DNA from 4 places in the Pseudonocardia ailaonensis genome. Region 2 is predicted to be linked to each of the others. Evidence: predicted binding sites of a transcription regulator. Region 2 holds the regulator's gene; each other region holds the start of a gene.
The links. The regulator LexA, encoded in region 2, represses DNA repair genes until DNA is damaged. The targets are predictions, from matches to a motif close to CGAACACGTGTTCG.
Positions count from the first base shown of each region.

Region 1: the regulator LexA is predicted to act here: its motif matches at 1,305-1,318, upstream of dnaB (replicative DNA helicase).
Region 3: the regulator LexA is predicted to act here: its motif matches at 1,687-1,700, upstream of uvrA (excinuclease ABC subunit UvrA).
Region 4: the regulator LexA is predicted to act here: its motif matches at 1,226-1,239, upstream of recA (recombinase RecA).

Region 1 covers NZ_BAAAQK010000013.1:19,402-22,721, forward strand. Annotated here, with positions in the region: gene dnaB (replicative DNA helicase) at 1-1,265, opposite strand, end outside; gene rplI (50S ribosomal protein L9) at 1,902-2,351, opposite strand; gene rpsR (30S ribosomal protein S18) at 2,366-2,602, opposite strand; gene ABD324_RS20725 (single-stranded DNA-binding protein) at 2,661-3,206, opposite strand; gene rpsF (30S ribosomal protein S6) at 3,248-3,320, opposite strand, start outside.
Region 2 covers NZ_BAAAQK010000016.1:81,423-84,742, forward strand. Annotated here, with positions in the region: gene ABD324_RS21555 (LysM peptidoglycan-binding domain-containing protein) at 2-661, opposite strand; gene lexA (transcriptional repressor LexA) at 1,232-1,951, shown strand; gene ABD324_RS21565 (universal stress protein) at 1,958-2,788, opposite strand; gene ABD324_RS21570 (NHL repeat-containing protein) at 2,869-3,320, opposite strand, start outside.
Region 3 covers NZ_BAAAQK010000003.1:503,103-506,422, forward strand. Annotated here, with positions in the region: gene uvrA (excinuclease ABC subunit UvrA) at 1-1,460, opposite strand, end outside; gene ABD324_RS05080 (MBL fold metallo-hydrolase) at 1,750-2,424, shown strand; gene ABD324_RS05085 (hypothetical protein) at 2,468-2,902, opposite strand; gene ABD324_RS05090 (citrate/2-methylcitrate synthase) at 3,106-3,320, opposite strand, start outside.
Region 4 covers NZ_BAAAQK010000002.1:100,760-104,079, forward strand. Annotated here, with positions in the region: gene ABD324_RS02645 (ATP-binding cassette domain-containing protein) at 1-139, shown strand, start outside; gene ABD324_RS02650 (ABC transporter permease) at 136-912, shown strand; gene ABD324_RS02655 (DUF3046 domain-containing protein) at 940-1,149, shown strand; gene recA (recombinase RecA) at 1,395-2,444, shown strand.

The sequences.
Region 1 (3,320 bases), on a different contig from region 2:
CCGGACTCGCGCAGGTCGGAGATCATCGGCCGCTTGTCCGTGCGCTGCTCCGGACCACGGTTCAGCTGCGAGATCGCCACGACGGGCACCTCGAGCTCCTTGGCCAGCAGCTTGATCTGCCGGGAGAACTCCGAGACCTCCTGCTGGCGGGACTCGACCTTGCGGCCGGACGTCATCAGCTGCAGGTAGTCGAGGATGATCAGCTTCAGGTCGTTGCGCTGCTTGAGCCGGCGCGCCTTGGCCCGGATCTCCATCAGCGTGAGGTTCGGCGAGTCGTCGATGAACAGCGGCGCCTCGGAGATCTCGCTCATCCGGCGCGCCATGCGGGTCCAGTCCTCGTCCCGCATCCGGCCCGCGCGCATGTCCGCCAGCTTGATCTGCGCCTCCGCCGAGAGCAGGCGCATGACGATCTCGGTCTTGCTCATCTCCAGCGAGAACACCGCGCTGGTCATGCCGTGCTTGATCGAGCAGGAGCGCGCGAAGTCCAGCCCGAGCGTGGACTTGCCCAGACCCGGGCGGGCCGCGACCACGACCATCTGGCCCGGGTGCAGCCCGTTCGTGGCCTCGTCGAGGTCGGTGAAGCCGGTGGGCACGCCGTGCGAGACGCCGCCGCGGGACTGGATCGTGTCGATCTCGTCCATCGTCGGCTGCAGGAGCTCCTCGAGGACGATGTAGTCCTCGCTGGTGGAGCGCTCAGTGACCTCGTAGATCGCCGCCTGCGCCCGGTCGACGACCTCCTCGACCTCCGCGCCGTCCGCCCCGTGGTACCCGAGCTGGACGATCCGGGTGCCGGCCTCGACGAGCCGGCGCAGCGTGGCCTTCTCCGCGACGATCTCGGCGTAGTAGGCCGCGTTGGCCGCGGTGGGGACGGTGGCGATCAGGGTGTGCAGGTAGGGCGCGCCGCCGAGGCGGATCAGGTCTCCGCGGCGCTGCAGCTCCGCCGACACGGTGACCGCATCCGCGGGCTCGCCACGACCGTAGAGGTCGAGGATGCAGTCGTAGACGGTCTGGTGCGCCGGACGGTAGAAGTCGTCCGGGTGCAGCACCTCCACCACGTCCGCGATCGCGTCCTTGCTCAGCAGCATGCCGCCGAGGACGGACTGCTCCGCCGTGAGGTCCTGCGGGGGCTGGCGGTCGAACGGCGACGCCGAGGAGGACCCCGAGGAGCCCGACGGACCGGCGGACTCCGAGAACTCCGCCCGATCGCCCTCCCGGACGGCCCGCGGACCGCTCTGCCGGTTGGGACGATCATCCGTCACCGCCATGCGTGGTGTCACCCCCAGTCACCGTCACCGCCATACTATCGAACAGAGGTTCGATCCGCACCGGATCGGCCCCGGTTCCCGGCGGTGGCCCTGCTCACCCGTCCGATGGCCCCGTCGAACGGCGTGCGACGAACGGTCGGCGCGCCGGGGACGGACATCGGATCCTCGTGGAGCCCGACGCTAGGGGACGCGACCCCGGAGTCCGAATCGTCATGTGCACAACCCTGGGGACCGGATGGGGACGAACCGGGGACTCCGCAGGAGCCCATCCCCCAGTGCCTGTGGACAAAGTGGGGACAATCCCAGCTCGGAGCGCCTTTCGCCTGATCAGCAGGCCCGACCCCCGTGTGGACAACTTTCCCTCGAGACCCGTCGGCGAGTCCCTCGACGGGCGTGTCGGGCGGGCGCGGCGACCGTCCACCCGGCGCATCCGGGGGGTCACCGAGCGACACGGGCGTCACCGGCCGCGTGTCGCTCCCACGCGATGGACGGTGTGTGTGCATCCGTTCGCCGACGGTGTCCGGCAGGGGCGGGCCGGGCCGGCGACGGACCGTGCCGAGGAGCCCCGGAACGCCACGAGGGCGGGACCCGGTCCGGTGGACCGAGCCCCGCCCTCGTGACGGAACGTGACGCGTGTCAGCTGGCGACGACGGCCACCTGCACCTCGGAGGTGACCTCCGGGTGCAGACGCACCGACACCGCGTGGGTGCCGACGGTCTTGATCTGCTCGCCGATCTCGATGGCGTGCCGGTCCAGGACCGGGCCGCCGGCCTTCTTGACGGCCTCGGCGATCTGGGCGGCGGTGACCGAGCCGAACAGCCGGCCCGAGTCGCCCGCGGCCTTGGCGGTCACGCTGACGGACAGGTTGCCGAGCTGGCCGGCGACCTCCTTGGCGTGCCCCAGGTCGCGGATCTGACGGGCCTTCTGGGCCCGGCGGATCTGCTCGACCTGCTTCTCCGCGCCACGGGTCGCGACGATCGCGAACTGGCGGGGGAGCAGGTAGTTGCGGCCGTAGCCGTCCTTGACCTCGACGATGTCGCCGGGCGCGCCCAGGTTGGGCACGTCCGCGGTGAGGATGAGCTTCATGTCGGTCCCCTTCCTCAGCGCGCGGTCGAGGTGTACGGCAGGAGGGCGACCTCGCGGCTGTTCTTCACGGCCACGGCGACGTCCCGCTGGTGCTGACGGCAGTTGCCGGTCACACGACGGGCGCGGATCTTGCCGCGGTCGGAGATGAACTTCCGCAGCAGACCGGTGTCCTTGTAGTCGATCTCCTGGGCCTTGTCCTTGCAGAATGCGCAGACCTTCTTCTTGGGCTTGCGCAGGACGGGCTTGGGCATTGCTGATGCTCCTGGTTGTGCTCACCGCGCCCGGGGCGCGGGGTGGGGAAGGATGAGGTCAGAAGGGAGGCTCGTCGTCCGCCGCGGGACCACTGCCGGCCGCCGGGGCGGAGCCCCACGGGTCGTCGTAGCCACCGCCCTGCGAACCGCGACCGCCGCCGCCGTTGCCACCGCCACCGCTGCCGCCGCTGAAGCCGCCGCCACCACCGCCACCACCGAAGCCGCCCGAGCCCTCGCCCCGGCTGACCTTGTTGATCTTTGCGGTGGCGTACCGCAGCGAGGGGCCGACCTCGTCGACCTCCATCTCGATGACGGTGCGCTTCTCACCCTCGCGGGTCTCGAAGGTCCGCTGGCGGAGCCGGCCCTGCACGATGACGCGGGAACCGCGGGTGAGCGTCTCGGCGACGTTCTCCGCGGCCTGGCGCCAGATGTTGCAGCGCAGGAACAGCGCCTCGCCGTCCTTCCACTCGCCGGACTGGCGGTCGAAGTTGCGCGGGGTGGACGCCACGGTGAAGTTGGCGACGGCCGCCCCGGACGGGGTGAACCGCAGCTCCGGATCGGCGGTCAGGTTGCCGACCACGGTGATGACAGTCTCGCCGGCCATGGGTGGCCTCCCTCGTTACTGGTTGCCTGGTGCCGGTCGGGTCAGCTCGCGGCGGCGGGTGCGGCCGCGGCCGGACGCGCCTTGCGGGGCTCGCGGCGGAGCACCTTGGTGCGC
Region 2 (3,320 bases):
GTCAGGCGGGGACCTGGAGGGTCCGGCCTGCGGGAAGGACCGTGACGTCGGCGTTCGGGAGGCCGTTGACCTGCACGATCCGCTCCACCACGGCGGCCGGGTCTCCCGTCGGGACGTCTCGGCGGGCGATGTCCCAGACGGTGTCGCCGGGCCGGACGGTGATCGCGACCGTGCCGGCCGGGACGGTGGAACGGGCCTGGGCGGCGCCGGCGACGCCGGCCAGGGTGCCGAGGCCCACCACCAGCCCGGCTGCCGCCAGCGCGACGACCGCGGCCGCGACGGCCCGGCGGAGGCGGTAGCGACCGGGAGACACCGGACGGACGGTGCGGCGCACCGGCGCCTCAGCGCGGCGCGGCTCGAGCGCGGCACCGTCGGACCGGCGAGCGCTCCGCCCCGCGGGGGCAACCGCGTGGTCGGCGACGAGCACCGCGGTCCCGACCCCGCGCACCGGGCCACCGACCGGACGACCCCCGCACGCCGGACCACTCCGGGCGACGTCGCCGCCCGCGAGCTCACCACCCTGCAGCAGGCGCAGCGACCGCTCGGCGGGGCGGCGGGCCACCCCGGCCCTGCGGCGGCGACGCTCCACGACCTCCGGCTCGACGACGACACCGGGCCGGACCGGCCGCGGCCGGCGCGACAGAGGTGCCGCGCGCCCCATCAGGGGCCGCTCCCGGGGGAGCGAGCGCCTCGACGCCTCGCCGCGCGGAGCCGTCGTCGGCAGAAGACCGACCGGCCGAGCCGGGCGCCCGACGGCCGGATCACCGACAACCTGGTGCCCGACAGCCGGGCTCCCGACAGCCGACCCCTGCACGGCCGAGCCGCGCGAGCCCGAGTTCCGCACGCCCGAGTTCCGCACGGCGGGATCCCGCGGGACAGCGCCCTCCGCACCAGGGTTCTGGATCGTCAGGTCCTGCACCGTGCCGGCCATCGGGGCCCCTTCCGCTCGTTCCCGCCGGTCACCCGGCGGATGTCGCACACATGTTCGATCGAACGTCTGTGCGAGGTTGTACCACCCCGCGCCACCGGCCGTCACGAAATCGGGCCGACACGATCGGCGTGTCGTTCGAACATGTGTTTGGCGAACCGTGGGTTCCGGGCTACGGTCCGGAGTCGACGGACCGGCCGTACGCCGGACGGGTGGGCGCTCGCAGGTCGGGGCGCACGCGTCGGCGTCCGGGTACGGAGCAGGACGCCGACGAGACACGAACACTGAGGAGGCGGCAGGCAGATGGCACGGGACGAGTCCGGCGGGGCCCCCGGGACCGGCCGGGAGCCCGGGCAGGTGCGTGCCTTCCCGGATCCCCCCGCGGATCCGGCGAGCCTCACCCCCCGGCAGCGCAAGGTCCTCGAGGTGATCCGGGACTGGGTGGACCGCTTCGGCTACCCGCCGAGCGTCCGCGAGATCGGCGACGCCGTGGGGCTGACGTCGACCTCGTCGGTGCACCACCAGCTGCGCACCCTCGAGCGCAAGGGCTACCTGCGCCGGGACCCCAACCGCACCCGTGCGGTCGACGTGCGCAGCCCCGAGGACGACACGGACACCGACACCGAGGAGACCCGCGCGGAGCACCCGGCGCCGGCGTTCGTGCCGCTGCTGGGCAACATCGCGGCCGGTGGCCCGATCCTCGCCGAGCAGGCCGTGGAGAGTGTCTTCCCGCTGCCGCGCGAGATCGTCGGCGAGGGCACGCTGTTCCTGCTCAACGTCAAGGGCGACTCGATGATCGAGGCCGCCATCACCGACGGGGACTGGGTCGTCGTGCGGCAGCAGCCGGTGGCGGAGCAGGGTGAGATCGTGGCCGCGATGATCGACGGCGAGGCCACGGTGAAGACGTTCAGGCGCACGGACGGTCAGGTCTGGCTGATGCCGGCCAACCCGGCCTACGAGCCGATCGACGGCAACGAGGCGACCATCCTCGGCCGCGTCGTCGCGGTGCTGCGCCGGCTCTGACCGGCGCTACTCCGGCGGCGGCACCACGACGACCGGGTAGCGGGCCTGCCGGACCAGCACGCCGGCGATCCCGCCGAGCAGCACCCGGCGCATGAGCGGGTAGCCGCGCGCCCCGACCACCAGCAGGTCGGGGCGTTCGGGCAGCTCGGCGAGGGTGGCGCCGACCGAGCGCCCGACGACGACGTCCGCGAGCGCGTCGATCTCCACGGGCAGCCGGGCCAGTGCCTTGGCCGCGATCTCGCCGGCGGCGGGGACGGTGGACTCGTGGTCGGCGACCGTCACGACCCGGATCGCGGCCCCGGTCCGGCCGGCCAGGTGCACCGCGAGGGCGGCGGCGTGGTCCGCCTCCGGGGTGCCGTCGTAGGCCACCCCGACGGCGGTGATCTCCCCCGCCGCGGTGTGCCGGTAGCCCCGCGGCGCGATCGCCACCGGGCAGCGCGCGGCGGGCAGCAGGCGCTGCACGGTGTTGCCGGGCGCCAGTCGGCCGAGCAGCCCGCCGCCCGTCGACCCCACGACCAGCACGGCCGCGCCGATCTCGTCCGCGTGCTCGGCGAGCGCGACCGCGGCGGGGCCGGGCCCGAGCGGAGCGAACTCCGGTTCGGAACCCCACGCGTCCCCGGCGACGAGCGCGCGGGCCCGGCCGAACCGCTCGCGGGCGACGGTCTCGAGCCGCTCCCGCCAGCGCGGGTCGCGGGCGAGCGCGGAGTAGCCCAACCCGTCGGTGGGGTACACGGTGGCGACGACGGGGGTCAGCCCGGTCAGCCTGGCCAGCTGCGCGCCGAGGACCAGGGCGTCGTGCCCGCCCGGCGTGTCCTCGTAGGCGGTCACGATCGGCACCGCGGCCCCTTTCTGCCGCGCTCAGCCTAGGTCGGCACCCGGCCTTCCCCGGCCCGCCGGGGCGACCCTTAACGGGCTTGTCACACCCGGCGCCGGCGCGAGTGCAGCGCCATCGCCCCCGCGGCCAGCCCGAGCACCACGACCGCGACGCCCCCGCCGATCGCGGCGGGGAGCCACTCCGGTCGGGGCTCCGGTGGCGCGGCGGCGGGCGGCGGTGGTTCCGGGGTGGCCGGCGCGACGGCCGGGAGCAGCGCCGCCGCGCCCTCGACGGCGCGGAGCTGCCCCTTTCCCAGGCCGCGGGTCTCCGAGCCGGACAGCAGCGTGCCGTCCGCGGTGAACGCGATCGCCTCGCCCTGCGGCTCCTCCGGCAGCGGCACGCGCACCGGGGTGCCCTGCAGAGCCGCGACCAGGTCGCCGGAGGCGGGCACGCGGTACAGCCAGGCGTCGGTGTAGGTGCGCACGGCCATGACCGACCGGTCCGCCGTGGTCGCCCCGCCGGTCACGGTGAACGCGCCGAGCGCCCCGATCGGCC
Region 3 (3,320 bases), on a different contig from region 2:
CGGGCCTGGATCTCCTTGAGCACCCGGCCCGCGATCAGGGCCTGCCGCTCGTCGAGCTCCATGCCGCCCAGGAAGCTCGCGCACTCGTCGACGGACATCGACGAGACCTCGGCGATCGACCGCTCCCCCAGCGTGACGGCCAGGACCTCGGGCTTGAGCCGCGCGCCCTTGCAGGACGGGCACGGCACGTCCCGCATGTAGCCCTCGTAGCGCTCCCGCTGGCTGTCCGACTCGGTCTGGTCCAGCCGGCGGTCGAGGAACGGGATGACGCCCTCGAAGTTCGCATAGTACGAGCGCTCGCGGCCGTACCGGTTGCGGTACCGCACGTGCACCTGGTCGTCGCTGCCGTGCAGGACCGCCTTCTGCGCCTCGGCGGGCAGCTTGCGCCACGGCGTGTCCATCCGGAAGCCGACCGCCTTCGACAGCCCGGCGAGCAGCCGACCGAAGTACTCGCTGGTGTGCCCGGTGTTCCACGGGGCCACCGCACCGTCGGCCAGGCTCAGGTCCGGATCGGGGACGACGAGCTCCGGATCGACCTCCTTCTTGATGCCGATGCCGGAGCACTCGGGGCACGCGCCGTACGGCGAGTTGAAGGAGAACGTGCGGGGCTCGAGATCGTCGAGCGTGAGCGGGTGCCCGTTCGGGCAGGCCATGAGCTCGGAGAAGCGGCGCTCGCGGTGCGGGTCCGCGTCCTCGAGGTCCACGAAGTCGAGCACGACGAGCCCGTCGGCCAGCCGCAGAGCCGTCTCCACCGAGTCGGTGAGCCGCTGCTTGGCGCTCGCCTTGACCGCGAGGCGGTCCACGACGACGGAGATGTCGTGCTTCTCCTGTTTCTTCAGCTTCGGCGGGTCCGACAGCTGGTGCACGGTGCCGTCGACCAGCACGCGGGAGTAGCCCTGGGACTGCAGGCTCGAGAACAGGTCGACGAACTCGCCCTTGCGGGTGCGCACGACCGGGGCGAGCACCTGGAAACGGGCGCCCTCCTCCATCTCCAGCACCTGGTCGACGATCTGCTGCGGGGTCTGCTTCTCGATGACCTCGCCGCACACGGGGCAGTGCGGGACACCGGCGCGCGCGTAGAGCAGGCGCAGGTAGTCGTACACCTCGGTGATCGTGCCGACCGTCGAGCGCGGGTTGCGGTTCGTGGACTTCTGGTCGATCGAGACGGCCGGGGAGAGGCCCTCGATGAAGTCGACGTCCGGCTTGTCCATCTGGCCGAGGAACTGGCGCGCGTAGGCCGAGAGCGACTCGACGTAGCGGCGCTGGCCCTCGGCGAAGATCGTGTCGAACGCGAGGCTGGACTTGCCCGAGCCGGACAGGCCGGTGAAGACCACGAGGCTGTCCCGGGGCAGGTCGAGGTCGACGCCGCGCAGGTTGTGCTCGCGGGCGCCGCGCACCACGAGCCGCGACCCGTCGCCGACGGATCCACCGGGCTCGTGCGGGGTGCGGGCCTGGGCCACGGGGGCGCCTCCCTTTCGTCGTCCTCGAACTCGTCTCCGGGGGCCCGCGGCAGGGCGGGCGACCCGGACTCCGATGCTAAGCCGGGGGTCCGACAGAAACCGCGCGCAGCGGCACCGCGAGGGAAACCGTCGGCGGGTGCACGCCCGGGAGCGCCGGACGCCCCCTTCAACGCGGCACGCCCGCCGGAGCTTCCCGCCCGGGACCGTCGTACCCCGTGGTTACTGTCGCACGCATGTTCGATCGCGTCGCAACCACCCCCGCGTCGTCCCGGCTGGCTACGCTTCCCCCGTGGACGTCCTCGACAGCTACAGCGGGCACACCGATCCCGGCGGCGCAGCGATCCGGCGCGACACCGGGCCGCTCTCCATCGCCAAGGTCTCCGTCGGCCCGATGGACAACAACGCCTACCTGCTGGTCTGCACGGCCACCCACGAGGCGCTGCTCATCGACGCGGCGAACGAGCCGGAGCGGATCGCCGACCTCGTCGGTGCGGACGACGGGCGGCCCGAGCTGCGCCATCTGGTCACCACGCACCGGCACCGGGACCACTGGGAGGCGCTCGGCGCGGTCGCCGGCATGTTCCAGACCCGCCAGATCGCCCATCCGCTCGACGCGCCCGAGCTGCCGATCCCCATGGACGAGCTGGTCTCGCACGGGGACCGGGTCGAGTTCGGCGAGATCTCCCTCGAGGTGATCCACCTGCGCGGGCACACGCCCGGCTCGATCGCGCTGCTCTACCGCGGCCCGGACCACCCACACCTGTTCACCGGCGACAGCCTGTTCCCGGGCGGAGTGGGCAAGACCGGATCACCGGAGGACTTCACGTCCCTGGTCGACGACGTCGAGCAGCGCCTGTTCGCCGATCTCCCGGACGACACGTGGTTCTACCCGGGCCACGGCGACGACTCCACCCTGGGCCAGCAGCGCCCGCACCTCGCGGACTGGCGCGCGCGGGGCTGGTGAGAGTGCCCGCCCGGCGGCGGGAGGCCGGCCGCCGGGCGGAGTCTCAGGTCCCCGGCGTGAGCAGGCGGGGGAACTCGGTGCTCAGGCGGTAGAACTCGATGCCGCCGTAGACCACCAGCAGGATGAAGAGCAGGCTCGCCAAGGAGACCAGCACGTAGGTGACGGTGCGCAGAACCGTCAGCGCGCGGCCGTCGCCGGTCCGCGCGGCGCGGGCCGCGCGCGGGATCTGCTGGCCGCGGGGCGGGGTGTGCGCCGGGCTGGGGCGTGGGGCGGGGGTCCAGCCGGCGCGGGCCGCCTGCTCCCCCACCGTGGTCGGCGCCGTGGCGGCGGCTGCGGTGACCGGGCCGTCCGGAGCGGCGTGGCGCTGGTAGGGCACCGGGCGGTCAGTGCGCTCGGCCCGGTCGAGCCGGTAGCCGCCCGAGGCGCTCACGCCGCCGGATCCACCCGGACCGCTCTGCGGCGCCCTGTGCGTGCTCACCGTCGCTGACCCCCTCAGGTCTGGCCGTACCTGGCGCGGCAAGTCTCTACGGCGGAACCACGGTTGGTCACCCCGGACGCTCCTGTTCACCCTTTCGTGCGATCAGCTCATGATCGGGAGCGCCTTCCGCATGCGCTGAGTGGGCACCCGGCCCGTTCCGGACCCGTCAACGCCGCGTCGGCGCGACGGGTCCGGGACGGCGATCAGGCGGGGACGGGCTGAGGGGGGACGGGCCCGACGTAGCGGGCGGCAGGGCGGATGATCCGCCGCTCCCCCGCCTGTTCCAGGATGTTCGCCGCCCACCCGACGACGCGGCTCACGGCGAAGGTCGGGGTGAACATCTCGCGGGGGAGCCCGCACCTCTCCATCACGACGCCGGCGTAGAACTCGACGTTCGCGTAGAGCTTCCGCTCCGGCT
Region 4 (3,320 bases), on a different contig from region 2:
CATCCCGACCGACGGCACCGCCGCCGGCGTGCGGGACCTGCTCGGGGCGATGGCCGCCGTCCCCGTCCTCCGGGTGGCCGTGCACCGCCCGACGCTCGACGACGTCTTCCTCTCGCTCACCGAAAGTGTCCCGGCATGACCGCCCACTCGCCCGTGCCCGGCCCGCTGCTCGACGTCGGCACGTTCGTCGGCCGCTCGCTGCGGCACTCGGCGCGCAGCATCGACGCGATGATCGTCGCGATCGTGCTGCCGATCATGATCCTGCTGGTCTTCGTGTACGTCTTCGGCGGCGCGATGGCCGCCCGGGCGGACTACCTCACCTACGTGGTGCCCGGGGTGATCGTGCTCTGTGCGGCGCACGGCTCGGCCCAGACCGCGATCGGCGTCAACCGGGACATGACGACGGGGACGATCGACCGGGTGCGGTCCCTGCCGGTCGTGGGGTCCGCGGTGCTCATCGGGCACGTGCTGGCCAGCGTGGCCCGCAACCTGGTGTCGACGGCGGTGGTGGTCGGTGTGGCCCTCCTGCTCGGCTTCCGACCGGTGGCGTCGGTGGGGGACTGGGTCGCGGTGGCGGGGCTGCTGGCGCTGCTGATGGTGGGGGTGTCGGCGCTGTCCGCGGCGTTCGGGCTGCTCGTGTCGAGCCCCGAGGCGGCCGGTGCGCTGTCCTTCGTGCTGCTCTTCCTGCCGTACCTGAGCAGCGGGTTCGTCCCGCCGGAGACGATGCCCGCGGTGCTGCGCGGGTTCGCGGAGCGCCAACCGGTGACGCCGCTGATCGACGCGGTCCGCGGGCTGCTGCTCGGGACGCCGGTCGGCGGGGCGCCGTGGCTGGCGGTGGCCTGGTGGGGCGGGCTGGGGCTGCTCGGCGTCGCCGGGTGCGGCCTGCTGTTCCGGCGCCGCGGTGCGTCCTGATCCGGGCGCGTGACTACCCTCGGGCCCGTGCGACTGAGCCAGTTCCGGACCCTGATGCACGACGAGTTCGGCGAGATGAGGGCGGGCTCGCTGGCCCGTGACCACGTGTTCGCCGAGCTCGGCGGCCGCAGCGCCGAGCAGGCGATCGCGGCGGGCATCGACCCGAAACGGGTGTGGGAGGTCATCTGCGTGGCCTACGACGTGCCGGTGGAGCGCCGGCTGGGGCGCGACGACTGAGTCCCGGCGCTGTCCCGCCCGTCGCGCGGGCCGCTCGGCGCGGCAGGGTAGCCGATCGGCGTGTCGGGGTCGGCCTCGAACAGGTGTTCGTATAGCGTGCTGTCCACACCCGGTGCCGGTTGTCCACAGCGGGGATGCGCTTCCGGAAACTGTCGGGGGTACCGAATACGGTCTCTCTCGTGGCTCCCCGGAAGTCGTCGAACACCGCACAACCGTCCCGCACCCCGATCGAGCGAGGTACCCAGATGAGCACTCCCGACCGCGAGAAGGCGCTCCAGCTCGCCCTCGCCCAGATCGAGAAGAACCACGGCAAGGGCTCCGTGATGCGCCTCGGGGACGACACGCGTCCGCCGATCGGCGTCATCCCCACCGGCTCCATCGCGCTCGACGTGGCGCTCGGCGTGGGTGGCTTCCCGCGCGGGCGCGTCGTGGAGATCTACGGCCCGGAGTCCAGCGGCAAGACTACGGTCGCCCTGCACGCGGTCGCCAGCGCCCAGGCCGCGGGCGGCGTCGCCGCGTTCATCGACGCGGAGCACGCGCTCGACCCCGAGTACGCCAAGGCGCTCGGCGTGGACACGGATGCGCTGCTGGTCTCCCAGCCGGACACCGGCGAGCAGGCGCTCGAGATCGCGGACATGCTGATCCGCTCCGGCGCCCTGGACATCATCGTGATCGACTCGGTGGCCGCGCTCGTGCCGCGCGCCGAGATCGAGGGCGAGATGGGCGACAGCCACGTCGGCCTCCAGGCCCGCCTGATGAGCCAGGCGCTGCGCAAGATCACCGGTGCGCTGAGCAACTCGGGCACCACGATGATCTTCATCAACCAGCTGCGCGAGAAGATCGGCGTGATGTTCGGGTCCCCCGAGACCACGACGGGTGGCAAGGCGCTGAAGTTCTACGCCTCCGTCCGCCTGGACATCCGCCGCATCGAGACCCTGAAGGACGGCACCGACATGGTCGGCAGCCGCACCCGGGTCAAGGTCGTGAAGAACAAGGTGGCCCCGCCCTTCAAGCAGGCCGAGTTCGACGTGCTCTACGGCGTCGGCATCAGCCGCGAGGGCTCCCTGATCGACGTCGGCGTGGAGCAGGGCATCATCCGCAAGTCGGGTGCCTGGTACACGTACGAGGGCGACCAGATGGGGCAGGGCAAGGAGAACGCCCGCAAGTTCCTCAAGGAGAACCCGGACATCGCGGCCGAGGTCGAGAAGCGGATCAAGGAGAAGCTCGGGATCGGCGCGGTGCTCGACGCCGACGCCGACCGGGTCGAGCCCCTCCCGGCCCCGGTCGACTTCTGAGCGTGGGAAGGGCCGGCGGGCCGGCCGATGATCCCGACCGGCCCGCCCTGACCAGGCAGGCCCGGGGCCGGGCTGCCGGGGGAACGAGTGCCCGGGGAACGACGGCTCGGGGAACGACCGATCCGGACGCGTCCGGGCCGGGGCTGCCGTTCCCGGCCGCCCCGGCCTCACACCGGCTCAGCATGGACGACCTGGACCCGGCCGCCCCGGCGATCCCGGCCATCGCCTCCTTCGACTCCCTGGTCGAGAAGACGACCCCCGTCCCGCAGTCCGGCGATGCGGAAGCCGCTGCGGGGTCCGAGGGCGCTGCGGGGTCCGAGGGCGCTGCGGATTCGACGGGGACCGGTCCCTCCGGGAACGGCGGTTCCCACCGGAGCGAGCGCAGGCTCGCCGTCGCCGACTTCGGCGGGGACCTCCGGGCAGCGGGCGCTGAGGCTCGCCCGGCCGACAGCGGAGAGGCTCGCGCCGGAAGGGTCGACACCCGGACGGACCGCCGGGCGGCTGCGGGCGCCGACGCCCGCGGAGCCGGAGGGGAAAGCGCGGATGTCGCCTTCGCCGGCGCCGATGGTGCGGGGCAGCGGCGCGCCGGTCCTCCGCCGGGCGATGCCGTGGTGGGCCGACCTGTCGCGGCGGGACCGGTCGTCGTCGACCTGGATGCCCTCGCCCCGGCTCCGGACCGTGAGCCCCCCGCCGAGCTGGGTCGGCTCGACGCCCCGGAGGCCGACGGGCCGCAGCTGACGATGGACGACCTGCGGTTCGGCCGGCGCGGACGCGGCCGGACCCCGGACCGCAGGACCTCGGGTGACCGCGCCCGAGGCGGTCGGACGGCGAGTGATCGGACAGCGGGTGATCGGACAGCGCGTGATCGGACGGCGG